3 regions of the Klebsiella sp. PL-2018 genome follow, and region 1 is predicted to be linked to each of the others. Evidence: predicted binding sites of a transcription regulator. Region 1 holds the regulator's gene; each other region holds the start of a gene.

Region 1 (10,218 bases):
GCCCCAGAACCGCCAGCGACGCATGCACCACGGTACGCGTCGTCGCCCGGCTAATCCCGGCGGAAGTGGGGATAGCGTCATAACCGTTAAATAACGCGATCCATGTTACCGTAATGGCGAAAACCAGGCTCTTAATCAGGCAGTTAACCAGATCCATCCGCCAGTCAACGGCGTTTTGCATCGCGCTCCAGAAGAATCCGCCATCGATGCCCTTCCAGCTGACACCGACCAGCGAGCCGCCCCAAACGCCGACCGCCACAAAAATAATCGTTAACAACGGCAGTGAAATCACCCCCGCCCAGAAGCGCGGAGAGATCACGCGGCGAAGCGGGTCGACCGCCATCATCTCCATACTGGAGAGCTGCTCCGTTGCGCGCATCAGGCCAATTTCAGCAGTCAGCGCCGAGCCGGCACGCCCGGCAAACAGCAGCGCGGCGACCACCGGCCCCAGCTCACGCAGCAGCGATAGCGCCACCAGCATGCCCAGACTGGTTTCGGCGCTATAGGTGGTCAACACCAGATAGCCCTGCAGACCCAGCACCATACCGATAAACAGCCCCGATACAATGATGATCAGCATTGATAACACGCCAACGTTGTACAGCTGACGCACCAGCAGCGGCGCATGCTTGCGAAACTCAGGCTTGCCCACAACCGCGTTGAAGAGCATTAATCCAGCACGCCCGAACGTCGCGATAGTTTTTATACCGCGATGCCCAAGCGCGGCTAGCGCATTTAACAACATGAGTCGCTTAACTCCCTTTGCCCAATAAATCATGATGATAATCACCCGCCGGATAGCGGAACGGCACCGGGCCGTCGGCGATACCATCAATGAACTGACGAACCCGAGGATCGGCATTTTCACGCAGCGACTGCGCGCTCCCATGCGCTACGACCTTTTTGTCCGCCACGATATATGCAAAGTCCGCGATGCTGAGCACCTCCGGCACATCATGCGAAACCACGATACAGGTGACACCCAGGGTGCTATTGAGTTCAGAAATCAGCTTCACCAGCACCCCCATCGTAATGGGGTCCTGCCCGACAAAGGGCTCATCGAACATGATTAAATCAGGTTCGAGCGCAATCGCCCTCGCCAGGGCGGCACGGCGCGCCATGCCGCCGGAAAGCTCAGAAGGCATCAGCTTCGCGGCTCCGCGTAGCCCAACGGCTTCCAGCTTCATCATCACCGTGGTGTGCAGCAGCGCTTCCGGCAAACGCGTATGCTCGCGCAGCGGATAAGCGACGTTATCGAACACATTCAGATCGGTGAACAGCGCGCCGGACTGAAACAGCATGCTCATGCGCTTGCGGACGGTATACAGGCGCGAACGCGACATCTGCGGTACGTTTTCACCATCAAACAGGATCTCGCCTTTATCGGGCGGGATCTGACCGCCGATGAGACGTAACAGGGTGGTTTTGCCGATCCCTGATGGCCCCATTATCGCGGTGATCTTGCCGCGGGGTACAGATAGCGAGATATCATCGAAGATCACGCGATCGCCCCTCGAGAAGCGAATACCGCGCACTTCGACTAGATTCGCCGAACTCTGGCTCATAAAATCATCCTTACTAGACACCCGTCGGGCTAAGCATGGCGCTTTCTTTCACCACAAACCCAACATTTTTACAGAATCTTACCCGCCCGGGTTAGCGAAAGCTGGCATTTGTTTTACTTTTGGCACACATAAAGTCAAAATTAAGAATTCGTTACGCTGCCTACGGACGGCCAGCGAGGCGACGATTATACCTGAAGAAAGGACTTTAGATGCTCTTAGCGACGGCTCTGTTAATTATTGGTTTATTGCTGGTTGTCTACAGCGCCGATCGTCTGGTCTACGCCGCTTCAATACTCTGCCGTATGCTGGGGATCCCTCCCCTGATTATTGGCATGACGGTAGTCAGCATCGGTACCAGTTTGCCGGAAGTGATTGTTTCCGCCGCCGCTTCCTTGCATGGGCAAACCGATCTGGCGATCGGCACCGCTCTCGGATCGAATATCACCAATATCCTGCTGATCCTCGGCCTCACCGCGCTGTTTCAACCTTTTACCGTGCATTCTGATATCCTGCGCCGCGAATTGCCGTTAATGTTGCTGGTTAGTTTACTGGCAGGATTTGTGCTGTACGACGGCCAGCTTACGCGGATAGACGGCCTTTTTTTGCTGGCGCTGGCCATACTGTGGCTGCTGTTTACCCTTAAAATTGCCCGCCTTGCGGAACGCCAGGGTAACGACAGCCTGACCCGTGAACAGCTGGCGGAGCTGCCGCGAGAAGGCTCGCTTCCCGTCGCGCTGCTCTGGTTGGGCGTCGCGATGATTGTGATGCCGATGGCTACGCGGATGGTGGTCGATAACGCCACGGTGCTGGCAAACTTTTTTGCTATCAGCGAACTGACCGTCGGCTTAACGGTCGTCGCTATCGGCACCAGCCTGCCCGAGCTGGCCACGGCCATCGCCGGAGCGCGAAAAGGCGAAAATGACATCGCTATCGGCAATATCATTGGCGCTAATATTCTTAATATTGTACTGGTCCTCGGGCTCCCCGCGCTGATTGCGCCAGGCACCTTTGCCGCCGAGGCCTTTACCCGCGATTATGGCGTCATGCTGCTGGTCAGCCTGATCTTCGCCGCGCTGTGCTGGCGCCGTAAGCAGCAGCCCGGTCGCCTTGCCGGTGCCCTGCTGCTGGGTGGTTTTGTGCTTTGGTTAGCGATGCTGTACTGGACAGCGCCGCTCTTCGTTGAATGATTCGGGATAACATTATGTCGCAAATAGATTTGCCAGCGGATTTTGACTTTCAACGGGCAGGCCGCGAGGTTCTGGACATTGAACGTGAAGGTCTGGCCCAGCTCGATCAATACATTAATGAAGATTTTACCCGTGCCTGTGAGACCATTTTCCGCTGTACCGGTAAAGTTGTGGTGATGGGAATGGGGAAATCCGGCCATATCGGGCGAAAAATGGCAGCCACTTTCGCCAGTACCGGAACGTCATCTTTCTTCGTTCATCCCGGTGAGGCCGCGCACGGCGATTTAGGCATGGTAACTCCATGCGACGTGGTGATCGCGCTATCCAACTCGGGCGAGTCAAATGAAATCCTCGCCCTGATTCCGGTGCTTAAGCGCCAGCAGGTGGCGCTGATTTGTATCACCAGCCGACCGGAAAGCAGCATGGCGCGCGCGGCGGATATTCACCTGTGCGTGAAGGTGCCCAAAGAGGCCTGCCCGTTAGGGCTGGCCCCCACGTCAAGCACCACCGCCGCGCTGGTCATGGGCGATGCCCTTGCCGTAGCGCTGCTGGAAGCCCGCGGTTTTACCGCTGAAGATTTTGCGCTATCGCACCCTGGCGGCGCTCTGGGCCGTAAGCTACTGCTGCGGGTCAATGATATCATGCACACCGGCGATGAAATTCCGCACGTTGGCCTAGAGGCCACGCTCCGCGATGCGTTGCTGGAAATCACGCGCAAAAATTTAGGCATGACCGCCATTTGCGATGATGAAATGAATATCATCGGCATCTTCACCGATGGCGATCTGCGCCGCGTATTTGATACCGGCATTGATATGCGTAACGCCAGTATTGCCGAAGTGATGACGCGAGGCGGAATCCGCATCCGTCCCGGCACGCTGGCCGTTGATGCGCTGAACCTGATGCAGTCCCGTCATATCACCTGCGTGCTGGTTGCTGATGGCGACCGTCTGGTAGGTGTGATACATATGCACGATCTCCTGCGCGCGGGCGTAGTGTAAGTAAGGAAAAAATAATGAATAATGCTGATGCCCTGATAGCGACCTGCTACGGGCCGGTAAGCCAGGACTTTCTTGACCGGGCGGCGAAGATCCGTTTATTGATACTTGATGTAGACGGCGTTTTGTCCGACGGTCTTATCTATATGGGTAACAACGGCGAAGAGCTGAAGGCGTTTAACGTGCGCGACGGCTACGGTATCCGCTGCGCCCTGACTTCAGATATTGAAGTGGCGATAATTACCGGGCGAAACGCTAAACTGGTGGAAGATCGCTGCCAAACGCTGGGCATTACGCATCTCTACCAGGGGCAGTCGGATAAGCTGCTGGCGTTTCGTGAACTACTCAATAAACTGGCCGTTAGCGCGGATGAAGTCGCCTATATTGGCGACGATCTGATCGACTGGCCGGTGATGGCTGAAGTGGGTTTAAGCATAGCGGTAGCCGATGCGCATCCGCTGCTGCTCCCGCGCGCGGATTACGTTACTCGTATCAACGGGGGTCGCGGAGCGGTACGCGAAGTGTGCGATTTGCTACTATTGGCGCAGGGCAAGCTGGATGAGGCCAAAGGGCAATCTATATGAGTAAAACCAGACGTTGGGTTATCATTTTACTGTCGCTGGTCGCGCTGATCCTGATCGGCCTGAACCTGGCGAGTACGGACGATACCACCCAGCAAGCGATCAATCCTGACGATCCAACGTATACCAGCGAGCATACTGATACCGTCGTGTATAGTCCCGAAGGGGCGCTTAACTACCGGCTCATCGCGGAACACGTGGAGTATTTTTCCGAACAGCAGCTCTCGTGGTTCACAAAACCGGTGATGACCACCTTTGATACCAATAAAGTACCAACCTGGTCTATCAAAGCGGATAAAGCTAAGTTGACGAATGACCGCATGCTGTATCTTTACGGGCACGTTGAGGTAAATGCGCTGACGGCGGATTCTCAACTGCGCAAAATTACGACGGATAACGCCCAGATAAACCTGGTGACGCAGGATGTTACCTCCGATGACATGGTGACGTTGTACGGAACAACATTTAATTCCAGCGGCCTGAAAATGCGCGGGAACCTGCGCAGTAAAAATGCCGAGCTGATTGAAAAGGTTAGAACCTCATATGAAATTCAGAACAAACAAACTCAGCCTTAAGATTGCGCTCGCCAGCGCCTTACTGGCCGCCAGCCTGTCGGCACAGGCAAAGACAGGTGATACCGATCAGCCGATTCACATTGAATCCGATCAGCAGTCGCTGGATATGCAGGGCAACGTCGTCACCTTTACGGGGAATGTTGTCGTCACTCAGGGAACGATCAAAATCAACGCCGACAAAGTTGTTGTGACCCGTCCGGGTGGAGAGAAAGGCAAAGAGGTTATTGATGGCTACGGTAACCCGGCCACCTTCTACCAGATGCAGGACAACGGTAAGCCGGTAAAAGGCCGCGCGTCGAAAATGCATTATGAACTGCAAAACGACTTTGTCGTCCTGACCGGCAATGCGCATCTGGAACAGATCGATAGCAATATCCAGGGCGACAAAATCACTTACCTGGTGAAAGAGCAAAAAATGCAGGCCTTCAGCAATAAAGGCGGGCGCGTGACCACGGTTCTGGTTCCTTCGCAGCTGCAGGACAAGGGTAGCGATCAGTCAAAGAAGGGTAAGTAATTCGTTATGGCAACATTAACTGCAAAGAATCTTGCTAAAGCCTATAAAGGCCGCCGCGTTGTAGAAGACGTCAGCCTGACCGTGAATTCGGGCGAGATTGTTGGTCTGCTCGGTCCGAACGGTGCCGGTAAAACCACCACGTTCTATATGGTCGTTGGTATCGTACCGCGCGACGCCGGCAACATTATCATCGATGATGAAGATATCAGCCTGCTGCCCCTGCACGCGCGCGCGCGTCGCGGAATCGGCTATTTGCCGCAGGAGGCCTCCATATTCCGCCGCCTGAGCGTTTACGATAACCTGATGGCGGTACTGCAGATTCGCGACGACCTGAGCAACGAGCAGCGTGAAGACCGGGCGAAAGAGCTGATGGAGGAGTTTCACATTGAGCATCTGCGCGATAGCCTCGGCCAGGCGCTCTCCGGTGGTGAACGCCGCCGCGTCGAGATCGCCCGCGCGCTGGCCGCTAACCCGAAATTTATCCTGCTGGATGAACCCTTCGCCGGCGTGGACCCCATCTCCGTCATTGATATCAAACGCATTATTGAACACCTGCGCGACAGCGGTCTTGGCGTCCTGATAACCGACCATAACGTCCGGGAAACGCTGGCCGTGTGTGAGCGTGCTTATATCGTCAGCCAGGGCCACCTGATAGCTCACGGTACGCCACAGCAAATCCTTGAAGACGAGCAGGTTAAGCGCGTGTATCTTGGGGAAGACTTCAGACTCTGATAGGGTAGAGGTTACAGACGTTTTAGCCGGAGATATTGGCCCTGAATATGAAGCAAGGTTTGCAATTAAGGCTAAGCCAACAGCTTGCCATGACGCCACAACTGCAGCAGGCGATTCGTCTACTGCAGCTGTCCACGTTAGAACTCCAGCAAGAACTCCAGCAGGCGCTGGACAGCAACCCGTTGCTGGAGCAAACCGATCTTCACGATGAGGTAGAAACCAAAGAGGCCGAAGATCGTGAGTCTCTGGATACCGTCGATGCCCTTGAGCAGAAAGACATGCCCGAAGAGCTGCCGCTTGATGCCAGCTGGGATGAGATTTACACCGCCGGAACGCCGTCAGGCAACGGCGTTGATTACCAGGATGATGAACTGCCCGTCTACCAGGGCGAGACCACGCAAAGCCTGCAGGATTATCTGATGTGGCAGGTTGAACTGACGCCCTTCACCGATACCGATCGCGCCATCGCGACCTCTATCGTCGATGCCGTTGATGATACTGGCTACCTGACCGTTCCTGTCGAAGACATCGTGGAAAGTATTGGCGATGATGAAATCGGGCTTGAAGAAGTAGAAGCGGTTCTCAAGCGCATTCAGCGTTTCGATCCCGTCGGCGTAGCGGCAAAAGATTTACGCGATTGCCTGCTGGTTCAGCTTTCACAGTTTGCCAAAGAGACGCCGTGGATTGATGAAGCTCGCCTGATCATCAGCGAACACCTTGATCTGCTTGCCAATCACGACTTCCGTAGCCTGATGCGCGTGACTCGCCTCAAAGAAGACGTGCTAAAGGAAGCGGTAAATCTGATCCAATCGCTGGATCCGCGCCCGGGCCAGTCGATCCAGACTGGCGAGCCAGAATATGTCATTCCTGACGTTCTGGTGCGTAAAGTGAACGATCGTTGGGTCGTTGAGCTCAATTCAGATAGCCTTCCGCGCCTGAAGATCAACCAGCACTATGCCGCCATGGGTAACAGTACGCGCAATGACGCTGACGGCCAGTTTATCCGCAGCAACCTGCAGGAAGCGCGCTGGCTTATCAAGAGCCTCGAGAGCCGCAACGACACCCTTCTGCGCGTCAGCCGCTGCATTGTCGAACAGCAGCAGGCTTTTTTTGAACAAGGTGAAGAGTTTATGAAACCGATGGTGCTGGCGGACATCGCTCAGGCCGTCGAAATGCATGAATCCACCATTTCACGCGTTACTACGCAAAAATACCTGCACAGTCCGCGCGGTATTTTTGAGCTGAAGTATTTCTTCTCCAGCCATGTAAACACCGAAGGCGGCGGCGAAGCATCGTCGACGGCCATTCGTGCGCTGGTGAAGAAATTAATCGCCGCGGAAAACCCCGCGAAACCATTGAGTGACAGTAAGCTCACCACCCTGCTATCCGATCAGGGTATTATGGTGGCGCGGCGAACCGTTGCTAAGTACCGAGAGTCTTTATCCATTCCGCCGTCAAATCAGCGTAAGCAGCTGGTTTGACCCAACCGATAAGGAAGACACTATGCAGCTCAACATTACAGGACACAACGTTGAAATAACCCCCGCGATGCGCGATTTCGTTACCGCGAAGTTCAGCAAACTGGAGCAGTTTTTCGACAGGATCAACCAGGTCTACATTGTGTTAAAAGTGGAGAAGGTGACGCAAATAGCGGACGCCAATCTGCATGTCAACGGTGGTGAAATCCATGCCAGTGCGGAAGGGCAGGATATGTATGCTGCGATCGATGGTCTTATCGATAAGCTGGCAAGACAGCTAACAAAACATAAAGATAAACTGAAACAACACTAATTGTCCGGGCAATAGCCTACGCCAACCGCCCGCAGGCGGTTGGCCAGGAGAGCTCAGGTGAAATTATGATAAATAACGATTCGGCTCTACAACTGAGCAATGTCCTTAACCAGGAATGTACCCGTAGCCAGGTTCACTGCCAGAGCAAAAAACGCGCGCTGGAAATCATCAGCGAGCTGGCGGCAAAGCAGTTAGGCTTACCGCCCCAGATCGTCTTCGAGGCGATCCTCACCCGTGAGAAAATGGGCAGTACCGGGATTGGCAACGGTATTGCGATCCCACACGGTAAACTCGAAGAGGATACGCTGCGGGCCGTGGGCGTTTTTGTTCAGTTGGAAACCCCAATTGCCTTCGATGCTATCGACAATCAACCCGTCGATCTGCTGTTTGCCCTTCTTGTCCCGGCCGATCAAACTAAAACGCATCTGCATACGCTCTCGCTGGTGGCGAAACGTCTGGCAGATAAAACTATTTGCCGCCGCCTGCGCGCTGCGCAAAGTGATGAAGAGCTGTATGAAATCATTACTGAAGCGGGAAGTAATAATGAGGCGTAACGGAAGTCGCACCTTACTCTTTTTCGTACTGAGGAGAAACGGTACATGGTACTGATGATCGTCAGCGGCCGTTCAGGGTCGGGGAAATCCGTCGCCCTGCGAGCGCTGGAAGATATGGGTTTTTACTGCGTCGATAACCTGCCGGTTGTGCTGTTGCCCGAGCTGGCGCGCTCGCTCGCCGACAGAAACATCTCGGCAGCCGTCAGCATTGACGTGCGTAACATGCCCGAGTCGCCGGAAATCTTCGAGCAGGCGATGAAAAATCTGCCCGCAGAATTTTCACCTCAGCTGCTGTTCCTGGATGCCGATCGTAACACCCTGATTCGCCGCTACAGCGACACGCGTCGTTTACATCCTCTGTCCAGTAAAAACCTGTCGCTGGAAAGCGCCATCGATGAAGAGAGCGACCTGCTGGAGCCTCTGCGTTCCCGCGCCGACCTGATCGTCGATACCTCAGAAATGTCGGTGCATGAGCTGGCAGAAATGCTGCGCACGCGTTTATTAGGCAAACGCGAGCGCGAACTGACGATGGTGTTTGAATCCTTTGGCTTTAAGCACGGTATACCTATCGATGCCGACTACGTTTTTGACGTGCGCTTTCTGCCGAACCCACACTGGGATCCGAAGCTTCGTCCCATGACCGGCCTCGATAAGCCCGTCGCCGCCTTCCTCGACCGGCACACGGAAGTTCACAATTTTATCTACCAGACCCGCAGCTATCTTGAGCTATGGTTACCTATGCTGGAGACCAATAACCGCAGCTATTTGACGGTGGCCATTGGTTGTACCGGTGGTAAACACCGTTCGGTTTACATCGCCGAACAGCTGGCTGACTACTTCCGCTCGCGCGGTAAGAACGTGCAGTCTCGTCATCGGACGCTGGAAAAACGCAAATCATGACCGTTAAGCAAACCGTTGAAATCACCAATAAGCTGGGCATGCACGCTCGCCCGGCGATGAAGCTGTTTGAATTAATGCAGAACTATGATGCCGAGGTGCTGCTGCGTAATGATGAAGGTACCGAAGCGGAAGCAAATAGCGTGATTGCGCTGCTGATGCTCGATTCAGCTAAAGGGCGTCAGATCGAGATTGAAGCCAACGGCCCACAGGAAGTGGAGGCGCTGGCAGCGGTTATCGCGCTGTTCAACGCCAAACGTCCCCTCACCAAATTCAGCAATATTGAGATAGACCGTGAGGATCCGCTTTTTACTCCATACCGTCTCAATGCCGACGGTCAGTCCCGCCTCCAGCCCTTTTCTCAGCCAGCTGCGGCCGTCCCACAGAAACAGGTTTTTTGCCGTCTGTTGCGACAGGGTTGAGGCGCCGCGAATGCGGTTCTCATTGCGTTCATTATGCGCCAGCGCCTTCTCAATGGCCGTGACGTCAAATCCCCAGTGTTCCGGGAATTTCTGATCTTCTGCGGCAATAACCGCCAGCCCCATCCACGGCGAAATTTCATCCATGTCCACCCAGTCGGAATGGGCGAGGTAATGAAAATCCCCTGAAAGCCAGGCGCCGACCTGCCGCTCCAGCATCACCGCCGAAAAAGGAACAGGTACGAAGCTAAACAGGGCAATCCCGCCGCCCCATAGCACCGCACAAGCCAACAGCAGCCTCAGCACAAAGCGCTTAATCAACCGCAACGGCGAAAAGCGAAATGTCATGCCGTCAGAACCAATACGCGAGAGACCAGTTTTTCAATGCCGCTCGCCGCTTCGGCG
Region 2 (10,218 bases), 650 kb from region 1:
ACCTCAAAATGTGGCCTGAACTTCAGCAAAATGAAGGCCCGCTGAACGTCTTTAAAAATATTGAAATGCCGCTGGTGCCGGTGCTATCCCGCGTGGAGCGTAACGGGGTGAAGATTGATCCGGCCGTGCTGCATGCGCATTCTCAGGAGATAGCCAAACGCCTGATTGAACTGGAGAAGAAGGCGTATGATATCGCGGGTGAGGAGTTTAACCTCTCTTCGCCGAAGCAGCTGCAAACCATCCTGTTTGAAAAACAAGGTATTAAGCCGCTGAAGAAAACCCCGGGCGGCGCGCCGTCTACCTCGGAAGAGGTGCTGGAAGAGCTGGCGCTGGACTATCCGCTGCCGAAAGTCATCCTCGAGTATCGTGGTCTGGCAAAACTCAAATCCACCTATACCGATAAGCTGCCGCTGATGATCAGCCCGAAAACGGGCCGGGTTCACACCTCTTATCACCAGGCGGTTACGGCAACGGGACGTTTGTCGTCTACAGACCCGAACCTGCAGAACATTCCGGTGCGCAACGAAGAAGGGCGGCGCATCCGTCAGGCGTTTATTGCTCCGGAAGATTATCTCATTGTCTCTGCCGACTACTCGCAAATTGAACTGCGCATCATGGCGCATCTTTCCCGCGACAAGGGCCTGCTGACCGCGTTTGCGGAAGGGAAGGATATCCACCGCGCGACGGCGGCAGAGGTCTTTGGTTTGCCGCTGGAGAGTGTCAGCAGCGAACAGCGCCGCAGCGCGAAGGCGATCAACTTCGGCCTGATTTACGGCATGAGCGCATTCGGCCTTGCGCGCCAGCTCAATATTCCACGCAAAGAAGCGCAAAAGTATATGGATCTCTACTTTGAGCGCTATCCGGGCGTGCTGGAGTATATGGAGCGCACCCGCACCCAGGCCAAAGAGCAGGGGTATGTTGAAACGCTTGATGGCCGTCGTCTCTACCTGCCGGACATCAAATCCAGCAACGGCGCGCGCCGCGCCGGTGCCGAGCGTGCGGCGATCAATGCGCCGATGCAGGGAACCGCTGCCGACATTATTAAGCGCGCGATGATCGCCGTAGATAGCTGGTTATTAAGCGAAAAACCGCGCGTGCGGATGATTATGCAGGTACACGATGAACTGGTCTTTGAAGTGCATAAAGACGACCTTGAGGCGGTTGCGAAAAAGATCCACGAACTGATGGAAAGCAGCACGACGCTGGCGGTTCCGCTGCTGGTGGAAGTGGGTAGTGGAGAAAACTGGGATCAAGCGCACTAAGTATTCGGTAAGGAAGGTCATTTCTTGTAAGTGAGTAACATAACCTATCGCATTTTGTGATGATCATTTGAATTTGCTATGTAAAGAGTGAAAAAAAACTACAAAAAATGCTTTATCCGTAACCGAAAGAAGAGTAGAGTTAAAGACGTAGGGTACAGAGGTAAGATGTTCTATCTTTCAGACCTTTTACTTCACGTAATCGGATTTGGCTGAATATTTTAGCCGCCCCGGTCATTTATGACCGGGGCGTTTTTTATTGCGCGAAAGAAAATTTTTTGTGTATCGATGCTGATGAGGCGGGCTACCCGGATAGAGCCTCACGCGCCGCTATCCGGAGAAGTTAGCGAGATTATTCGCCTTCTTCAGAGGCTTCCTGAGGAGGGATATCGTTATACCAGCTATCCAGCTTCTGCCGTAGTTTATCCACGCCCTGCTTCTTCAGGGAAGAAAACGCTTCGACCTGCACATCTCCGTTAAAGGCGGTGACCGCTTCACGAACCATGGCGATCTGCGCTTTTCGCGCGCCGCTGGCCAGCTTATCGGCTTTGGTTAGCAGCACCAGTACCGGGATATCGCTTTCCACCGCCCATTGGATCATCTGCTGATCGAGATCTTTAAGCGGATGACGAATATCCATCAACACAACCAGCCCTTTCAGACAGAGGCGTTTCTCCAGATATTCACCCAGCGCGCGCTGCCACTTGATTTTCATCTCTTCCGGAACTTGGGCATATCCATAGCCCGGCAGGTCGACCAGGCGTTTGCCTTCAGCGACTTCAAACAGGTTAATAAGCTGCGTACGGCCTGGCGTCTTCGAAGTACGCGCGAGGCTTTTCTGGTTAGTCAGCGTGTTCAGCGCGCTGGATTTCCCGGCGTTAGAGCGGCCAGCAAAGGCCACTTCAATACCGGTATCGGCAGGAAGATGGCGGATATCTGGCGCGCTAGTGACAAAATGCGTCAGTTGATAATTCCAGTTGGTCAAGACGGTCGTCTCCGTTAAATCAGGCTTTGACGGGGATTATACCTGAACAACAGAAAAAGGCTGTTTTTACCGCACCTCATCGCTGTAAGTTAAAACCACAGTCTTTGTGAGACATTGGCTATTGGTTATATGAGAAATTCATGAGAAAAGTCTGATTAAAAATAATACAAAATTATATAAATCATTGCGTTAAAATGAAAGAAAATTCTGAAACTCGTTTTTTTTCTGTACAGTCGGTTGTAGGTTTCCCGCAAACCAGTAAAGTAGCGGTCAAGGGCGAGGATGCTAACAGGATTATGACTCAGGATGAGGAGTCAGGAAGCGCCAGGAGGCGAAGACTACGGATTGTCAGGATGACAAACGTCTGGAGACGTTTTAAAAGGAAATGGATGTAACAGGGATTGTTGGTAGCTAAAGGAAAGACAGGGTGTGTCGTTAGCTAACATGGAAAGTAGAAGCCCATTAAGGGTTATCAGTGCGGAAAAAGGCGACAGAGTAATCTGTCGCCTTTTTTCTTTGCTTGCTTTCTGCTAGATTCCGCCTCAATTCTATACTGAAGAAAACGGCCTGAAGATTACACAACATGAAAAAACCGACATCCGTACCTCGCGGCAAAAAAAATCGCAAAACGCGTGAAGAATTGAACCAGGAAGCCCGCGAGCGCAAGCATCAGAAGAAGCATCGCGGCCAAGCGGCAGGAAGTCGTGCGACCGGCGGCGACACCGCTTCAGCAGGTAAAAAACAAGGTCAGCAGCAAGATCCCCGAATTGGCAGTAAAAAACCAATCCCGCTGGGCGTAACTGAAAATGCTCCGGCGATTAAGCAGCATAAACCAAAGAGCGAGAAACCTATGCTTTCACCGCAGGCTGAGCTGGATTTGCTGGAGAACGATGAGCGCCTGGACGCGCTGCTGGAACGTCTGGAAGAGGGCGGTACCCTGAATGCTGAAGAGCAGGCCTGGGTTGACGCTAAGCTGGATCGTATTGATGAGCTGATGCAGCAGTTGGGCCTCTCATACGATGATGACGAAGATGAAGAAGAGGAAGAGCGCAAAGAAGATATGATGCGCCTGCTGAAGGGTGGAAACTAACGTTTGCACCCCATCGGATTCCCGGTCCTGCTTATAACCCTTCTGGTTATATGTTATCTGCTGTGGTTATTCGTTAAACTACGACGGTTGTCGCGGCGTCAGAAATGGCTGCGCAACCGGCTCATTACCCGAGGTGCGGTTGGGCCGGGGCGGCGTACCCGCCGACGGTACCATCGGAAGGAGTGAGCATGTCTGTGCAGTTAATCGACTGGGATCTGGCCCTGATCCAGAAATATAACTATTCCGGGCCGCGTTATACTTCGTATCCCACCGCGCTGGAGTTTTCTCCAGAATTTGGTGCCGCTGAATTTGATGCGGCGGTAGCCCGCTATCCGCAGCGTCCCCTCTCGCTGTACGTGCATATCCCGTTTTGCCATAAACTCTGCTATTTCTGCGGCTGCAACAAAATCGTCACTCGTCAGCAGCATAAGGCCGACCAGTATCTGGATGTGCTTGAGCAGGAGATTATTCATCGCGCGCCGCTTTTTGCTGGCCGCAAAGTTAATCAGCTGCACTGGGGCGGCGGTACGCCAACCTATTTAAACAAGACGCAAATTAGTCGTCTGATGGGGCTGCTGCGTACCCATTTCAATTTTAACGCGGATGCAGAGATCTCCATTGAGGTTGATCCGCGCGAAATCGAACTCGATGTCCTGGATCATTTACGCCTCGAAGGCTTTAATCGCCTGAGTATGGGCGTGCAGGACTTCAACAAAGAAGTGCAGCGCCTGGTGAACCGCGAGCAGGATGAAGCGTTTATCTTCGCGCTACTCAACCACGCGCGCGATATCGGCTTTACCTCTACCAATATCGACCTGATTTACGGTCTGCCGAAGCAAACGCCGCAGAGCTTCGCGTATACGCTACAGAAAGTGGCGGAGCTCAACCCCGATCGTCTGAGCGTATTCAACTATGCGCATCTGCCAACGCTCTTTGCTGCACAGCGCAAAATCAAAGACGCCGATCTACCTTCTGCAGAACAGAAGCTGGACATTCTTCAGGAGACGATTGTTTCGCTGACGGCCGCGGGATATCAGTTTATCGGCATGGACCACTTTGCCCGTCCGGATGATGAGCTGGCGATAGCCCAGCGTGAAGGTATCCTGCATCGTAACTTCCAGGGGTATACCACCCAGGGAGACACCGATCTGCTGGGGATGGGCGTCTCGGCGATCAGCATGATTGGCGATTGCTATGCGCAGAACCAGAAAGAGCTGAAGCAGTATTATCAGCAGGTTGATGAAACCGGAACGGCGCTGTGGCGCGGTATTGCGTTGACGCGCGATGACTGCATTCGTCGCGACGTGATTAAGGCGCTAATTTGTCACTTCCGTCTCGACTTCGCTGCGGTAGAAGCGCAGTGGGATCTTACCTTCGATAGCTACTTTGCCGACGATATGAAATTGCTGGCACCGCTGGCCAAAGATGGGCTGGTGGAGGTGGATGAGAAGGGCATTCAGGTGACGCCGAAAGGCCGGCTGCTGATACGCAATATCTGCATGTGTTTTGATACGTATCTGCGCCAGAAAGCGCGGATGCAGCAGTTTTCCCGCGTGATATAAAGCATACCCCCACTCCAGGAAGGAGCGGGGGTATTATCAGCTAAACAGCCCAACCATCGCCGCGCACAGAACGGCAGCTACCGCCGTCTGCGGCGTATGACCCGCTGCAACACCGCTCGATATAATATTAATAAATGATTCAAGCATGATTTCTCCCCCCGTCTTTCCGGGCAAGATCATACTCAACGCATGGCAACAGTAAAGTACAAAATAGCAGCAGTTTGCGCTGGATGACTATTTTTTACTCGCCGCCGCGCTGCTACTCCATTCCCAACTCTTTTAGCTTACGCGTCAGGGTATTACGACCCCAGCCCAGCAGGCGAGCCGCCTCTTGTTTATGCCCCTGCGTGTGGCGTAACGCGGTGGTCAGCAGCGTGCGCTCCATCTCCGGCTGCGCTTCCGAGAGCAGGTTTTGATGACCGGAACGCAAAGCGCGATCGGCCCATTGCCCCAGCAGCGTGGCCCAGCTATCCGGCAGCATTTGCGTCGGGTTATCCGGTATCGCCGTTTCAAACAGCTCGCTGGGAAGATCCTGCGTCAGAACCTCCTGACCTGCGGCCATTACCGTCAGCCAGCGACAGGTGTTTTCCAACTGACGTACGTTGCCCGGCCATGCCAGTCGGGTTAACGCCATCTCCGTCTCCGGATGCAGCTGTTTGGCCTCCACGCCCAGCTCACGGGCGGCAATTTGCAGGAAATGTCTCGCCAGTCGCGGGATATCTTCCCGACGCTCGCGCAGCGGCGGCAGATGGACGCGAATCACGTTCAGGCGGTGAAATAAATCCTCGCGGAATTTTCCTTCCTGGACGCGCAGTTCAAGGTTCTGGTGGGTGGCGGCAATAATGCGTACATCCACCTTCACCGGCGCATAGCCCCCCACGCGATAAAACTGGCCATCGGCCAGTACGCGCAGCAGACGTGTCTGTACGTCCAGCGGCATATCGCCGATCTCGTCGAGGAACAGCGTGCCGCCGTCTGCCTGCTCGAATCGCCCCTGGCGCACGGTATTGGCGCCGGTAAAGGCCCCTTTCTCGTGGCCAAACAGTTCTGACTCAATCAGATCTTTCGGAATGGCCGCCATATTTAGCGCGATAAACGGCGCCTTGGCGCGCGGGCTGTGGCGGTGGAGAGCGTGGGCAACCAGCTCTTTACCGGTACCGGACTCGCCGTTGATCAGTACGCTGATTGATGAACGCGACAGGCGGCCGATAATGCGGAAGACGTCCTGCATGGCCGGCGCTTCGCCGATGATATCGGCCGTTGGGCTATTAATCGGCGCATTACGCGGCTGCTGCTGTTCCTGGTAATGGCTAATGGCACGATCAACCAGCGCCACCGCTTCATCGATATCAAACGGTTTCGGCAGATAATCAAAGGCGCCCTGCTGATAGGCGCTGACCGCCGCGTCAAGATCCGAATGCGCCGTCATTATGATGACCGGGAGCATCGGATGGCGCTGTTTAATTTGCTTTAGCAGCGCCAGTCCATCCATTCCCGGCATGCGGATATCAGACAGCAGCACATCCGGGGTTTTGGTCGTGAGGGCATCAAGCACCTCGTTGCCGCTTTCAAACGTTGTACAACTTAAGCCTGCCCCGGTGAGCGCGCGTTCAAGCACCCAACGGATGGAGCTATCGTCGTCAACGATCCATGCTATCCCTCGTTGCATAAACACCTCTACTTCCGAATAGGCAGGTACACCGAGAATTCGGTATGCCCTGGCCAACTGGTAAATTCAATTTTGCCGGAGTGCTGATCGATAAGGCTGCGGGCGATAGACAGCCCGAGTCCGGTACCGCCTTCGCGCCCGCTCACCATCGGATAAAACAGCGTATCCTGTAAGTGAGACGGTATTCCCGGGCCGTTATCTTCAACGTCGATACGCGCAGCGAGGCGGTAGCGCACGCCGTGCAGGGTTAACTGAAAGGCCGTACGGGTGCGCAGAGTGATTTCGCCGCCCTCCGGTCCCAGAGCCTGCAGCGCATTACGGACGATATTCAGCAGCACCTGTTCAATTTGGTCCGGGTCGTGCGGCAGTTCTGGCAGGCTGGGGTCATAGTCGCGAACCAGCTTGACGTTATCCGGCAGCTCCATCGACACAAGCTTTACCACCCGCTCAGCGACCTTGTGGATGCTTTCTGTTACGTGCATTCCGGGATGCTGTGGTCCCAGCAGACGGTCAACCAGATTTCTTAACCGATCGGCCTGTTCAATAATGACTTTGGTATATTCCATTAGCGCAGGATCGGGCAGCGCTTTGCTCAGCAGCTGTGCCGCGCCGCGCAGACCGCCCAGCGGATTTTTAATCTCGTGGGCCAGGCCACGCACTAAGTCGCGAGCGGCAATCTGCTGTGCGTGCTGTAGCTGCTCCTGGCTCAGACGGCGCTGATTATCCATCGGCGCCATTTCCAGCAGGATATAGCCTTCAGGCAGGCGTTGCGCCGTCAGGGAAAGGATGTGCGAGCGGCCATCAATGACCAGCGTCACTTCGTTATCGGTAAACCCTTGACCCGCAGCGAGGCTCTCCTGCATGAGGCCGATATTCAGCGAGAAATAGCTCAACAGCTCCGGCAGCGGCGTGCCGAATAATTTACGCGAACTTTGCGCCAGCAGCTGCTGCGCCGCCGGGTTCGCGTAATGCACCGCCAGGTCGTCATCGACCAGTAAGATACTGTTGATTAAAGAGTTAAGGATCTGCCCAGCATCGGGCAGTGTGCCTGTTGCCATTCGACAGTCTCCTGAAAATGAGTGCACTATTTTAGTGCAGTATAGCTTTTTATGTATAAAAAGCTCATGAGATCAGCGTGTTGGTGGAGAAAAAAGCCCATCCTGAGATGGGCTGAAAGTTTCCACGGCAACAAAACATCCTTGGTATCCCACGCCACAACACGGAATACCGCGGATTTACAGCAAAATTAGACGCTGTAGTACAGCTCGAACTCAACCGGGTGCGGAGTCATACGTACGCGGTCGTTTTCTTCAATACGCAGGGCGATGTAAGCATCGATAGCGTCGTTGGTGAATACGCCACCGGCGGTCAGGAATTCACGGTCTGCGTCCAGCGCGTTCAGTGCTTCTTCCAGAGAACCTGCAACCTGTGGGATCTCTTTCGCTTCTTCCGGCGGCAGATCGTACAGGTTTTTATCCATGGCTTCGCCCGGATGGATTTTGTTCTTGATACCGTCAAGGCCAGCCATCAGCAGCGCAGCGAAGCACAGGTACGGGTTAGCCGCCGGGTCCGGGAAGCGAACTTCGATACGGCGCGCTTTCGGAGAGGTGACAACCGGAATACGGATAGACGCGGAACGGTTACGGGCAGAGTAAGCCAGCATAACCGGCGCTTCGTAACCCGGGACCAGACGCTTGTAGGAGTTGGTGGTCGGGTTAGCCAGGGCGTTAATCGCTTTCGCGTGTTTGATAACGCCGCCGATGTAGTACAGCGCTTGTTCAGACAGGCCTGCGTATTTGTCGCCAGAGAACAGGTTTACGCCGTTCTTGGAGAGGGACATGTGGCAGTGCATACCGGAGCCGTTATCGCCAAACATCGGTTTTGGCATGAAGGTCGCGGTTTTGCCGAAACGGTGTGCGACGTTGTGCACAACGTATTTGTAAATCTGAATTTCGTCCGCTTTTTTGGTCATGGTGTTAAAGCGGGTAGCGATTTCGTTCTGACCCGCAGTCGCCACTTCGTGGTGGTGAGCTTCAACAACCAGGCCCATCTCTTCCATGATCATACACATGGTGGAGCGGATATCCTGAGAGGAGTCTACCGGCGGAACCGGGAAGTAACCGCCTTTCACGCCCGGACGGTGGCCTTTGTTGCCGCCTTCGTATTTGGTGGAGGAGTTCCATGCGCCTTCGATATCATCGATAGCAACGTGGGAACCGGAGATGGACGCACCAAAACGGATGTCGTCGAACAGGAAGAATTCTGGTTCTGGCCCGAACAGTACGGTGTCAGCCAGGCCGGTAGAGCGCAGATACTCTTCAGCGCGCTTAGCAATGGAGCGCGGGTCACGGTCATAGCCCTGCAGCGTGCCGGGTTCCAGGATGTCGCAGCGGATGATCAGCGTCGGTTCTTCATAGAACGGATCGATCAGCGCGGTGGTTGCATCCGGCATCAGGACCATGTCGGATTCATTAATACCTTTCCAGCCGCCAATCGAGGAGCCATCAAACATTTTGCCTTCTTCGAAGAATTCGGCATTTACCTGATGAGAAGGAATAGTAACGTGCTGTTCTTTACCTTTGGTATCGGTGAAGCGCAGATCGACAAACTTCACTTCATGCTCGTTCAGCATCGTCAAAACGTGTTCAGCGGACATACTTAAACTCTCCCGGATTGGTCATTGTCGTCGTGGAAACGAAAACTTTTTAACTACGAAAAGTGGCGTTGTTGCCTTAAAAAATATAAAGCGAAATCTGTGCCAACTTTTAAATTGCCCCCAAAAGGCGTTATCATGCACATCATCGTGCAAAAGGGCTGCACCAAAATGAATGCATTGCACCAATATAGTGCATTTGTGTGAACATTGGGCACTTATTTGGTGCAATTGACCTTTAATAACCCTTTTAACGCTCCGTGAAAGCGATCACAAAGAATCTCTGCAATACTTGTTTGCGGAGGATGTTTGTGATCCTGTTTTGTACTGCGATTAATCCGTGTACAATAACGCGCTATTTCTAATGCCTGAGGCAAAGTTGTGATCGAAAATTTGCGTAATATCGCCATCATCGCGCACGTTGACCATGGTAAAACTACCCTGGTTGATAAGCTGCTACAGCAATCCGGTACGTTCGACGCGCGTGCCGAAACTCAAGAGCGAGTGATGGACTCCAACGATTTGGAGAAAGAGCGCGGGATTACCATCCTGGCTAAAAACACCGCTATCAAATGGAATGACTACCGTATCAACATCGTTGATACCCCAGGGCACGCCGACTTCGGTGGTGAAGTTGAACGTGTCATGTCCATGGTTGATTCCGTTCTGTTGGTCGTTGATGCAATGGATGGTCCGATGCCGCAAACGCGCTTCGTGACCAAAAAAGCCTTTGCTCATGGCCTGAAGCCAATTGTTGTTATCAACAAAGTTGACCGTCCGGGCGCGCGTCCTGACTGGGTTGTCGATCAGGTATTCGACCTGTTCGTTAACCTCGACGCTACCGACGAGCAGCTGGACTTCCCTATCGTTTACGCTTCTGCGCTGAACGGTATCGCGGGTCTGGATCACGAAGATATGGCTGAAGACATGACGCCGCTGTATCAAACCATCGTCGATCGCGTACCGGCGCCGAACGTTGACCTTGATGGCCCGCTGCAGA
Region 3 (10,218 bases), 710 kb from region 1:
TAATCCGATCTCCCGCTACCTGCTGCTGCCCTGCATCGGCACCTTCGTTTTCTGTAACCCGATGACCCTGAGCCTTGGGCGCTTTATGCCCGAGAAATACAAACCGAGCTACTACGCGGCGGCCTCCTACAGCTGCCACTCAATGAACGGCCTGTTTCCGCACATCAACCCCGGCGAACTGTTCGTCTATCTGGGGATCGCCAACGGGCTAACCACCCTCGGTCTACCGTTAGGGCCGCTGGCGGTGAGCTATCTGCTGGTGGGCCTGGTGACGAACTTCTTCCGCGGCTGGGTGACCGACCTGACCACGTCGATTTTTGAGAAAAAAATGGCCATCCAGCTTGAGCAGAAAGTGCATCTGTCAGGAGCGACATCATGACCCGTATTCGCATTGAAAAAGGCGCCGGCGGCTGGGGCGGCCCGCTCGAACTGGACGCCGTTGCCGGTAAAAAGATTGTCTATATCACCGCGGGCACCCGCCCGGCGATCGTCGATAAAATTGCCCGCCTCACCGGCTGGCAGGCGGTCGATGGCTTCAAAGAGGGCGAACCGCCGGAAGCGGAAATCGGCGTGGCGATTATCGACTGCGGCGGCACCCTGCGCTGCGGTATCTACCCGAAGCGCCGCATCCCGACCATTAATATCCACGCGACCGGCAAATCGGGTCCGCTGGCGCAGTACATCGTCGAAGACATTTACGTTTCCGGCGTCAAAGAAGAGAACATTTTCGCGCTGGAAGAGGGTCCCTCCCCGGCCCCGCAGGCCGCGCCTGCCCAGCCGGCGGCCCGCGACTATGACACCAGCAAGAAAATAACCGAGCAGAGCGACGGCCTGCTGGCCAAAGTTGGTATGGGGATGGGCTCGGTCGTGGCGGTGCTGTTCCAGGCCGGGCGCGACACCATCGATACGGTGCTGAAAACCATTCTGCCGTTTATGGCCTTCGTCGCGGCGCTGATCGGCATCATCATGGCCTCCGGCATCGGCGACTGGATTGCCCACGGCCTGGCGCCGCTCGCCAGCCATCCGCTGGGCCTCGTCACCCTGGCGCTGATCTGCTCTTTCCCGCTGCTGTCGCCGTTTCTCGGCCCCGGCGCGGTCATCGCCCAGGTTATCGGCGTGCTGATTGGCGTGCAGATTGGCCTTGGCAATATTCCGCCGCATCTCGCCCTGCCCGCGCTGTTCGCCATTAACGCCCAGGCCGCCTGCGACTTTATCCCGGTTGGCCTGTCGCTGGCGGAAGCGCGCCAGGACACCGTGCGCGTCGGCGTACCGTCGGTACTGGTGAGCCGCTTCCTGACCGGCGCGCCAACGGTGCTGATCGCCTGGTTCGTTTCCGGATTTATTTACCAATAAGAGGTGCCTGAAGATGACCGTGATTTACCAGACCACCATTACGCATATCGGCGCCAGCGCGGCGATGGCGCTGGACGAGCAGATGCTGATCACCTTCCGCGAAGGCGCCCCGGCCGATATCGAAGAGTACTGCTTTATTCACAACCACGGCGAGCTCTCCGGCGCGCTGGTGCCGGGCGCTGAGCTGCAGCTCGGCGAGCTGCGCTACCCGGTCACCGCCGTCGGCGACGTCGCCGAGCAGAACCTGCGCGAGCTGGGCCATATCACGCTGCGCTTTGACGGCCACCGCGAAGCGGAATTCCCCGGAACCGTACACGTGGCGGGGCCAGTGCCGGAAGGCATCGCCGCCGGCTGCGTACTGAAATTTGTTGCTTAAGTTGTATGGAGAAAATTATGAATCAGGTTGCTGTTGTCATCGGTGGGGGACAAACCTTAGGGGAGTTTCTGTGTCGCGGGCTTGCCGCAGAAGGCTATCGCGTGGCGGTGGTCGATATTCAGAGCGATAAAGCGACCCGCGTCGCGCAGGCCATCAATGCAGAACATGGCGAAGGCACGGCGTGGGGCTTCGGCGCGGACGCCACCAGCGAAGCCAGCGTGGTCGCCCTCGCCCGCGGGGTAGACGAAATATTTTCCCGCGTCGACCTGCTGGTCTATAGCGCCGGGATCGCTAAAGCGGCGTTTATCAGCGACTTCGCGCTGGGGGATTTCGACCGTTCGCTGCAGGTGAATCTGGTGGGCTACTTCCTCTGCGCCCGCGAGTTTTCCCGCCTGATGATCCGCGACGGCATTAAAGGTCGCATCATCCAGATCAACTCTAAATCCGGCAAAGTGGGCAGCAAGCATAACTCCGGCTATAGCGCGGCGAAGTTTGGCGGCGTGGGGCTGACGCAGTCGCTGGCGCTGGACCTCGCGGAGTACGGGATTACCGTGCACTCCCTGATGCTCGGCAACCTGCTGAAGTCGCCGATGTTCCAGTCTCTGCTGCCGCAGTACGCCACCAAGCTGGGGATCCCGGAGGAGCAGGTCGAGCAGTATTACATCGACAAAGTCCCGCTGAAGCGCGGCTGCGATTACCAGGACGTACTTAACGTGCTGATGTTTTACGCCAGTCCGCAGGCTTCATACTGCACCGGGCAGTCTATCAACGTCACCGGCGGGCAGGTGATGTTTTAAATCAGAGGTCCCGGATTGCGCTGCGCTTATCCGAGCTACAAAACCGGCACCCCGCGCCGATCCGTAGCCCGGGTAAGGCGCAACGCGCCGCCTCCGGGGAAATATCGCACACACCTTAAGGAGACTTTTATGGTTACCGCACTTATCACCATCGCCGCCATCGCCTGGATAACCCAGCTCGCCTTTGGCGGCTGGCAAATCAGGCAGTTCAATCGCGCATTCGATCGGCTGTGCCAGCAGGGACGCGTCGGCGTCGGCCGCTCCTCGGGGCGGTTCAAGCCGCGCGCCGTCGTCGCCATCGCCGTCGACGAAAACGACCGCATTCGCGATACGCTGTTAATGAAAGGCCTCACCGTTTTCGCCAGGCCGCAAAAAATTCCCGCCCTCACCGGTAAGCATCTTAAGGAATTGCAGCCTGATGTGATCTTTCCCAATGATCCGCTCTGTCAGAATGCACTATCATTAGCGCTTAATCCGAAACATGGATAATTTCGTTGTGAACGTTAATATCTTGCGAAATTATCATTTCGAAACTTTAAACGCAGGATACAACGCCTATGAAACCACGTCAGCGCCAGGCAGCCATTCTCGAGCACCTGCAATCGCAGGGCAAATGCTCGGTCGAAGAGCTGGCGCAACACTTCGACACCACCGGCACCACCATCCGTAAGGATCTGGTGATCCTTGAGAATGCCGGTACCGTTATCCGCACTTACGGCGGCGTGGTGTTAAATAAAGACGAGGCCGATCCGCCCATCGACCACAAAACGCTGATCAACACCCATAAAAAAGAGCGGATTGCCGAAGCCGCGGTCAGCTTTATTCACGATGGCGACTCGATCATTCTTGACGCCGGCAGCACGGTGCTGCAAATGGTGCCGATGCTCAGCCGCTTCAATAACATTACCGTGATGACCAACAGCCTGCATATCGTCAACGCCCTCTCCGAACTGGATAACGAACAAACCATCCTGATGCCGGGCGGCACGTTCCGCAAAAAATCGGCCTCCTTTCACGGCCAGCTGGCGGAAAACGCCTTCGAACACTTCAGCTTCGATCGACTGTTTATGGGCACCGACGGCATTGATTTAATCGCCGGCGTCACCACCTTTAATGAGGTTTATACGGTCAGCAAAGCGATGTGCAATGCCGCCCGCGAAGTTATCCTGATGGCCGACTCGTCGAAGTTTGGCCGCAAAAGTCCCAATATCGTCTGCGGCCTGGAGAGCGTAGACAAACTGATTACCGATGCCGATATCAGCCCGGAATTTAAGCGGGCGCTGGAAGACAAAGGCATCGAAGTCATTATTACTGGAGAACATCATGAGTAACTTTCTGTTAGAAGCCGGACGCCAGACCCTGATGCTGGAGCTTCAGGAGGCGAGCCGCCTGCCTGAACGCCTGGGCGACGACTTCATCCACGCGGCGGAAACCATTATCCACTGCGAGGGCAAACTGGTCGTCTCCGGTATCGGTAAATCGGGTCATATTGGTAAAAAGCTGGCCGCCACCTTCGCCAGCACCGGCACCCCGGCATTTTTTGTTCACCCGGCGGAAGCGCTGCACGGCGACCTCGGCATGCTCGACAGACGCGACGTGATGCTGTTTATCTCTTACTCCGGCAGCGCTAAAGAGCTGGATCTTATCGTTCCGCGCCTGGAGGAAAAATCTATTCCGCTGCTGGCGATGACCGGTAAATCCACTTCACCGCTGGCGCTGGCGGCCAAAGCGGTGCTTGATATTGCCGTAGAGCGTGAAGCCTGCCCGATGCACCTCGCGCCCACCTCCAGCACCGTCAATACCCTGATGCTCGGCGACGCGCTGGCCATGGCGGTCATGCAGGCCCGCGGCTTTAACGAAGAAGATTTCGCCCGTTCGCACCCGGCCGGCGCGCTGGGCGCGCGGCTGCTGAACAAAGTTCACCATCTGATGCGCCGCGACGGCGACGTGCCGCGCGTCGCCAACGACACCAGCGTCATGGACGCGATGCTCGAACTCAGCCGCACCGGCCTGGGGCTGGTGGCGGTCTGCGATGAGCGCAATCACGTGCAGGGCGTCTTTACCGACGGCGACCTGCGCCGCTGGCTGGTGGGCGGCGGCAGCTTACAGGATATCGTCAGCCAGGCGATGACCCGCAACGGCGTCACTCTGCAAGCGGAAAGCCGCGCGATAGAAGCCAAAGAGCGCCTGATGAAGCATAAAATCAGCGCCGCTCCGGTGGTGGATGAAAGCGGCCAGCTGGTCGGCGCGATTAACCTGCAGAATTTTTATCAGGCCGGGATCCTTTAAGCCCCAGACGCTTCGCCAGCCGGTGCAGGTTGGCGACGTCGAGCCCCAGCGCGCGGGCGGCGGCGGCCCAGCTGCGGCCATTAGCCGCCAGCGCGCTGGCGATCGCTTCGCGCTGGAACGCCTCCGTCGCCTCGCGCAGGCTCACTGCTTCCGCCGCCGGCTGCGGGCTGACGGTCGGCAAGGCTGGCGCTTCCCCGGCCAGCTGAAAATGCTGCGGCTCCAGCACGATATCATTACCCGCCTGCGTCGCCCGCGCCAGCACCACCGCCCGATGAATCGCGTGCTCCAGTTCGCGTACGTTGCCCGGCCATGACCAGGCGAGCAGCCTGGCCCGCGTCGCTTCGCTTAAAATCACCTGCGCCAGCCCCATACGCAAACGGCACTGTTCGCAAAAATAGCCGGCCAGCAGCACTACATCACTTTCCCGCTCGCGCAGCGCCGGAACCGACAGCGGAAACACGCTCAGGCGATGATACAGGTCGGCGCGAAAGCGCCCCTCCACCACCTCCTGACGCAGGTCGCGGTTGGTGGCCGCCAGCACCCGCACATCAACCCGCAGGCTGCGATCGTCGCCGACGCGCTGAATATCGCCATACTGCAGCACCCGCAGCAGCTTGGCCTGGAGCGCCAGCGAAAGCTCGCCAATTTCATCGAGGAACAGCGTCCCGTTGTCCGCCATTTCAAATTTACCGCTGCGGTTGCTGATCGCCCCGGTAAACGCCCCTTTGACGTGGCCAAACAGCTCGCTCTCCGCCACGCTCTCCGGCAGGGCCGCGCAGTTGAGATAGACCAGCGGATTGGCCGCCCGCGGCGACCCCTGATGCACCGCTTTCGCCACCAGCTCTTTGCCGGTGCCGGTCTCGCCGCTAATCAGCACGTTTAAGTCAGAAGCCGCGACGATATCGATCTCTTTTTTCAGCTGCAGCATCGGCGCCGACAGGCCAATTATCTCCTGACGTTCGGCTGCCGGATACACGATAGCCTGCTCCGGCAGCACGTTTTGATTCTCCAGCCGGGCGATCAGCAGCGCGTTATTAAGCGCCCCGGCCACCAGGGCGGCAATCAGGCGCAGCTCCTCGTCGCTGAAGCTGTCAAAACGGTCCGCATCCATGCCGTCGAGGGTGAGCGCGCCGATCAGGGTTTGCCCGGCAAACAGCGGCAGGCCGACGCAGGCGTGCACCTTCAGGCTCTCCTGTCCGGGGATCAGGCCATCGTAAGGGTCCGGCAGGTCGCTATCCGCCGGGAAGCGCACCACGTCCCCCGCCCGGGCAATCGCCTCCAGCCGCGGGTGGCCTTCAAGGGCAAAGCGTCGGCCAAGCACGTCCTGGGCCAGGCCATCAATCGCCAGCGGCACAAACTGGTGCGCCTCGTAGCGCAGCAGCGCCGAAGCATCGCAGCCGAGTATCTGCCGCAGGGTGGTAATCAAACGCGAAAAACGGTCGGCATGGCCGAGATCGCTTTGTAAATCAATGGCGATTTTCGCCAGGGCCTCGACGGAGAAACTCATTGTCGCCTCATAGTCATTTTGACACCAAACGTAGTCATATCGACTATTTTAACCATTGTCAATTTGACATCAACAGATTTAATAAAAAACTTAAAACACTTTAAATTCAATTAATTAAAAAGTTGGCACGCAACTTGATATAAGCAAAACATCTTATTTGAACACTGCTGAATTAATTGAGGTTGCTATGTCTATTCTGGTTAAAAATAACATTCATTGGGTTGGCCAACGCGACTGGGAAGTGCGTGATTTCCACGGGACTGAATACAAAACGCTGCGCGGCAGCAGCTACAACAGCTATCTCATCCGGGAAGAAAAAAATGTGCTGATCGATACCGTCGATTATAAATTCAGCCGTGAATTCGTGCAGAACCTGCGCGGTGAAATCGACCTCGCCGATATTGATTACATCATTATCAACCATGCTGAGGAGGACCATGCCGGCGCGCTGACCGAGCTGATGACCCAGATCCCGGACACCCCGATTTACTGTACCGCCAACGCCATCGACTCCATCACCGGACACCATCATCACCCGGAGTGGAATTTTAAGGTGGTGAAAACCGGCGACAGCCTGGATATCGGCAACGGCAAGCAGCTGATTTTCGTCGAAACCCCGATGCTGCACTGGCCGGATAGCATGATGACCTATATGACCGGCGACGCGGTGCTGTTCAGCAACGACGCCTTCGGCCAGCACTACTGCGATGAACATCTGTTTAATGATGAAGTTGACCAGGTTGAGCTTTATGAGCAGTGCCAGCGCTACTATGCCAATATTCTGACCCCGTTCAGCCGCCTGGTGACGCCGAAAATTACCGAAATCCTCGGCTTTAACCTGCCGGTGGATATGATTGCGACCTCCCACGGCGTGGTCTGGCGCGATAACCCGACGCAGATCGTCGAAAAATATCTCGAGTGGGCGGCGGATTATCAGGAAGACCGCATCACGATTTTCTACGACACCATGTCCAACAACACCCGCATGATGGCCGACGCGATAGCCCAGGGCATTACCGACGTGGATCCGCGGGTGGCGGTGAAAATTTTCAATGTCGCCCGCAGCGATAAAAATGAAATCCTGACCAACGTGTTCCGCTCGAAGGGCGTGCTGGTCGGCACTTCAACCATGAATAACGTGATGATGCCGAAAATCGCCGGGCTGGTGGAGGAGATGACCGGCCTGCGTTTCCGTAACAAGCGCGCCAGCGCCTTCGGCTCCAACGGCTGGAGCGGCGGCGCGGTTGACCGCCTGTCCACGCGTTTACAGGATGCGGGCTTTGAAATGTCCCTGAGCCTGAAGGCCAAATGGCGCCCGGATCTCGACGCGCTGGAAGTGTGCCGCGAGCACGGCCGCGAAATCGCCCGCCAGTGGGCCCTCTCCCCGCTGCCGGCGAGCCAGGCCAAACACGCCGCGCCTGAGGCAACGCCCTGCGCAGCGCCAGCGGCAGCCGATCTCGGCCCGAAAATGCAGTGCAGCGTTTGCCAGTGGATTTACGACCCCGAACAGGGCGAACCGAACCAGGACGTCCAGCCGGGTACGCCGTGGAGCGAAGTCCCGGATAACTTCCTCTGCCCTGAGTGTTCACTGGGTAAAGATGTGTTTGACGTTCTGGCATCGGAGGCAAAATGAGTGATGGCATCGTCATCATCGGCTCGGGCTTCGCGGCCCGTCAGCTGGTGAAAAATATTCGCAAGCAGGACCCGAATATCCCGCTGACCCTGATCGCCGCCGACAGCATGGATGAGTACAACAAACCGGATCTCAGCCATGTGGTCAGCCGCGGGCAGAACGCCGACGACCTGACCCTGCAAACGGCGGGCGAGTTTGCCGAGCAGTACAATCTGCGCCTGTTTCCGCATACCTGGGTCAGCGATATCGACGCCGAGCAGCACCTGGTGAAGAGCCAGGACCGCGAGTGGCGCTATGACAAACTGGTGCTGGCCACCGGCGCGACGCCGTTTATCCCACCGGTGCCGGGCCGCGAGCTGATGCTGACCCTGAACAGCCAGCGGGAATACGGTGCGGCGCAAAGCCATCTGCGCGATGCAAAAAGGGTGTTGATCGTTGGCGGCGGGCTGATTGGCTGCGAGCTGGCGATGGATTTCTGCCGCGCCGGCAAAGCGGTGACGGTGGTGGATAACTCCGCCAGCGTACTGTCGGCTCTGATGCCGCCCGAGGCCAGCAGCCGACTGCAGCATCGTCTGACCGACATGGGCGTGCATCTGATGCTGAAGTCCCAGCTGGAAAGCCTGGCGCAGAGCGCCGACGGGATTCGCGTCACCCTTGACCGCCAGCGTACGGTGACGGTGGATGCGGTGGTGGCCGCCGCTGGTTTACGCCCGGAAACGGCGCTGGCGCGGCATGCGGGACTGCAGACGCACCGCGGCGTGGTGGTGAACAGCCAACTGCAAACCAGCCATCCGGCGATTTACGCCCTCGGCGATTGCGCGGAAATCAACGGCATGGTCCTGCCTTTTCTGCAGCCGATTCTGCTAAGCGCTATGTGCCTGAGTAAAAATCTGCTGGCCCAGCAGGGAGAACTGAAGCTGCCGCCGATGCTGGTGAAGGTCAAAACGCCGGATTTACCGCTGCACCTGGCGGGCGATACCCGGCGCGAGGATCTGACGTGGAATATCGTTGCCGCCAAAGACGGCCTGGTCGCGAAAGGCGTTGACGCCGAGAACCAGCTGCGCGCTTTTGTGGTCAGCGAGGATCGCATGAAAGATGCTTTTGCCCTGCTCAAGCAGCTGGTGAGTTAACCTCGATGAAATAATGTTATTCCCGGGTCGCGGCGTAAACGCCTTACCCGGGCTACCCAACTTGCGAGGCGCTCGGGTTTGGTAGCCCGGCTAAGCGCAGCGCGAGCCGGGGAAATGCCCAACCTACCGCGCCAGATTATCGTACCCGCGCCAGCGGTAGTTGAGCACCGACAGCACCCAGCAGGCCACGAACAGCCCGACCACCACAAAACCGGCGTCGCCGAGATGGTCGTTCAATGCGCCAACCCAGCGCCAGAGGCCGCCGCTCAGAGAGAACTTATCCATCAACAGCCCCAGCGCTTCCAGACCGCCGATAAACAGCGCCACCACCACCGAGGTGCCGGTAATGGTCATATTGTAATAGAGCTTGCGCTGCGGCTTGCTGAACGCCCAGCCGTAGGCGCCGACCATCAGCACGTTATCGAGCGTATCCACCAGCGCCATCCCGCTGGCGAACAGCGCCGGAAAAACCATAATCGACCAAATTGACACCCCGCTCGACGCGCTGGCGGCGGAGATCCCCAGCACGCCGATTTCCGTCGCCGTATCAAAGCCGAGGCCAAACAGAAAGCCCACCAGATACATCTGCCAGCTGCGGCTAATCAGGCGGAAGGTTTTACCGAACAACCAGCTCATCATGCCGCCGCCGGTCATGACCTCATCGCTCACCTTTTCGCCCTGCTTCCACGCCCGAAAGCTGCGCCAGACGCTGCGCAAAATAACCAGGTTGATAAAGGCCATCACCAGCAGGAACAGCGCCGACACGGCGGTGCCGATAACGCTGCCGGTCTCATGAAACCAGCTCATCTGCTGGCCAAACGCGGTGGCGGTCGCGGCAATCGCCGCCGAAGCCAGCACCACAATCGACGAATGCCCCAGCGAGAACCACGCGCCAACGGCAAAAGGCCGCTTCCCCTGCTGCATCATTTTGCGGGTCACGTTGTCGATCGCCGCGATATGGTCGGCATCCACCGCGTGGCGCAGACCATAACCCCAGGCCAGCAGGCTGGCGGCCATCAGCGCGCCGCTGCCGCCGAACGCCGTAAACGCCCAGCCCCAGGCCAGCAAATTGGCGGCAATCAATGCCAGCACCAGCGCCGCTGCGCGCGGCTGCTGACGCAAAATCGTCACTA

Evidence for each region. Region 1 encodes sigma-54, which starts transcription at its own class of promoters, with help from an activator protein. Its sites were predicted from a motif close to GTTGGCACANNTTTCGCTNT; they were not measured.
Region 2: a site for sigma-54 is predicted at 9,309-9,328, ahead of glnA (glutamate--ammonia ligase). Genes of this name have one in related genera too.
Region 3: a site for sigma-54 is predicted at 6,444-6,463, ahead of norV (anaerobic nitric oxide reductase flavorubredoxin). Genes of this name have one in related genera too.

The regions. Positions count from the first base shown of each region.
Region 1 is NZ_CP077673.1:5,244,613-5,254,830, forward strand. It holds gene mlaE (lipid asymmetry maintenance ABC transporter permease subunit MlaE) at 1-745, opposite strand, end outside; gene mlaF (phospholipid ABC transporter ATP-binding protein MlaF) at 753-1,565, opposite strand; gene MKleb_RS24725 (calcium/sodium antiporter) at 1,775-2,752, shown strand; gene kdsD (arabinose-5-phosphate isomerase KdsD) at 2,749-3,753, shown strand; gene kdsC (3-deoxy-manno-octulosonate-8-phosphatase KdsC) at 3,768-4,334, shown strand; gene lptC (LPS export ABC transporter periplasmic protein LptC) at 4,331-4,906, shown strand; gene lptA (lipopolysaccharide ABC transporter substrate-binding protein LptA) at 4,875-5,420, shown strand; gene lptB (LPS export ABC transporter ATP-binding protein) at 5,427-6,152, shown strand; gene rpoN (RNA polymerase factor sigma-54) at 6,200-7,633, shown strand; gene hpf (ribosome hibernation promoting factor) at 7,656-7,943, shown strand; gene ptsN (PTS IIA-like nitrogen regulatory protein PtsN) at 8,009-8,497, shown strand; gene rapZ (RNase adapter RapZ) at 8,543-9,397, shown strand; partial or broken gene npr (PTS phosphocarrier protein NPr) at 9,394-9,648, shown strand; partial or broken gene mtgA (monofunctional biosynthetic peptidoglycan transglycosylase) at 9,625-10,161, opposite strand; gene elbB (isoprenoid biosynthesis glyoxalase ElbB) at 10,158-10,218, opposite strand, start outside.
Region 2 is NZ_CP077673.1:73,439-83,656, forward strand. It holds gene polA (DNA polymerase I) at 1-1,262, shown strand, start outside; gene yihA (ribosome biogenesis GTP-binding protein YihA/YsxC) at 1,612-2,244, opposite strand; gene yihI (Der GTPase-activating protein YihI) at 2,828-3,334, shown strand; gene hemN (oxygen-independent coproporphyrinogen III oxidase) at 3,523-4,896, shown strand; gene MKleb_RS00350 (YshB family small membrane protein) at 4,933-5,043, opposite strand; gene glnG (nitrogen regulation protein NR(I)) at 5,156-6,565, opposite strand; gene glnL (nitrogen regulation protein NR(II)) at 6,574-7,623, opposite strand; gene glnA (glutamate--ammonia ligase) at 7,812-9,221, opposite strand; gene typA (ribosome-dependent GTPase TypA) at 9,600-10,218, shown strand, end outside.
Region 3 is NZ_CP077673.1:4,535,319-4,545,536, forward strand. It holds gene srlA (PTS glucitol/sorbitol transporter subunit IIC) at 1-379, shown strand, start outside; gene MKleb_RS21245 (PTS glucitol/sorbitol transporter subunit IIB) at 376-1,353, shown strand; gene srlB (PTS glucitol/sorbitol transporter subunit IIA) at 1,367-1,729, shown strand; gene srlD (sorbitol-6-phosphate dehydrogenase) at 1,747-2,526, shown strand; gene gutM (transcriptional regulator GutM) at 2,656-3,015, shown strand; gene srlR (glucitol operon DNA-binding transcriptional repressor SrlR) at 3,084-3,857, shown strand; gene gutQ (arabinose-5-phosphate isomerase GutQ) at 3,850-4,815, shown strand; gene norR (nitric oxide reductase transcriptional regulator NorR) at 4,778-6,322, opposite strand; gene norV (anaerobic nitric oxide reductase flavorubredoxin) at 6,510-7,955, shown strand; gene norW (NADH:flavorubredoxin reductase NorW) at 7,952-9,085, shown strand; gene MKleb_RS21290 (HoxN/HupN/NixA family nickel/cobalt transporter) at 9,209-10,218, opposite strand, start outside.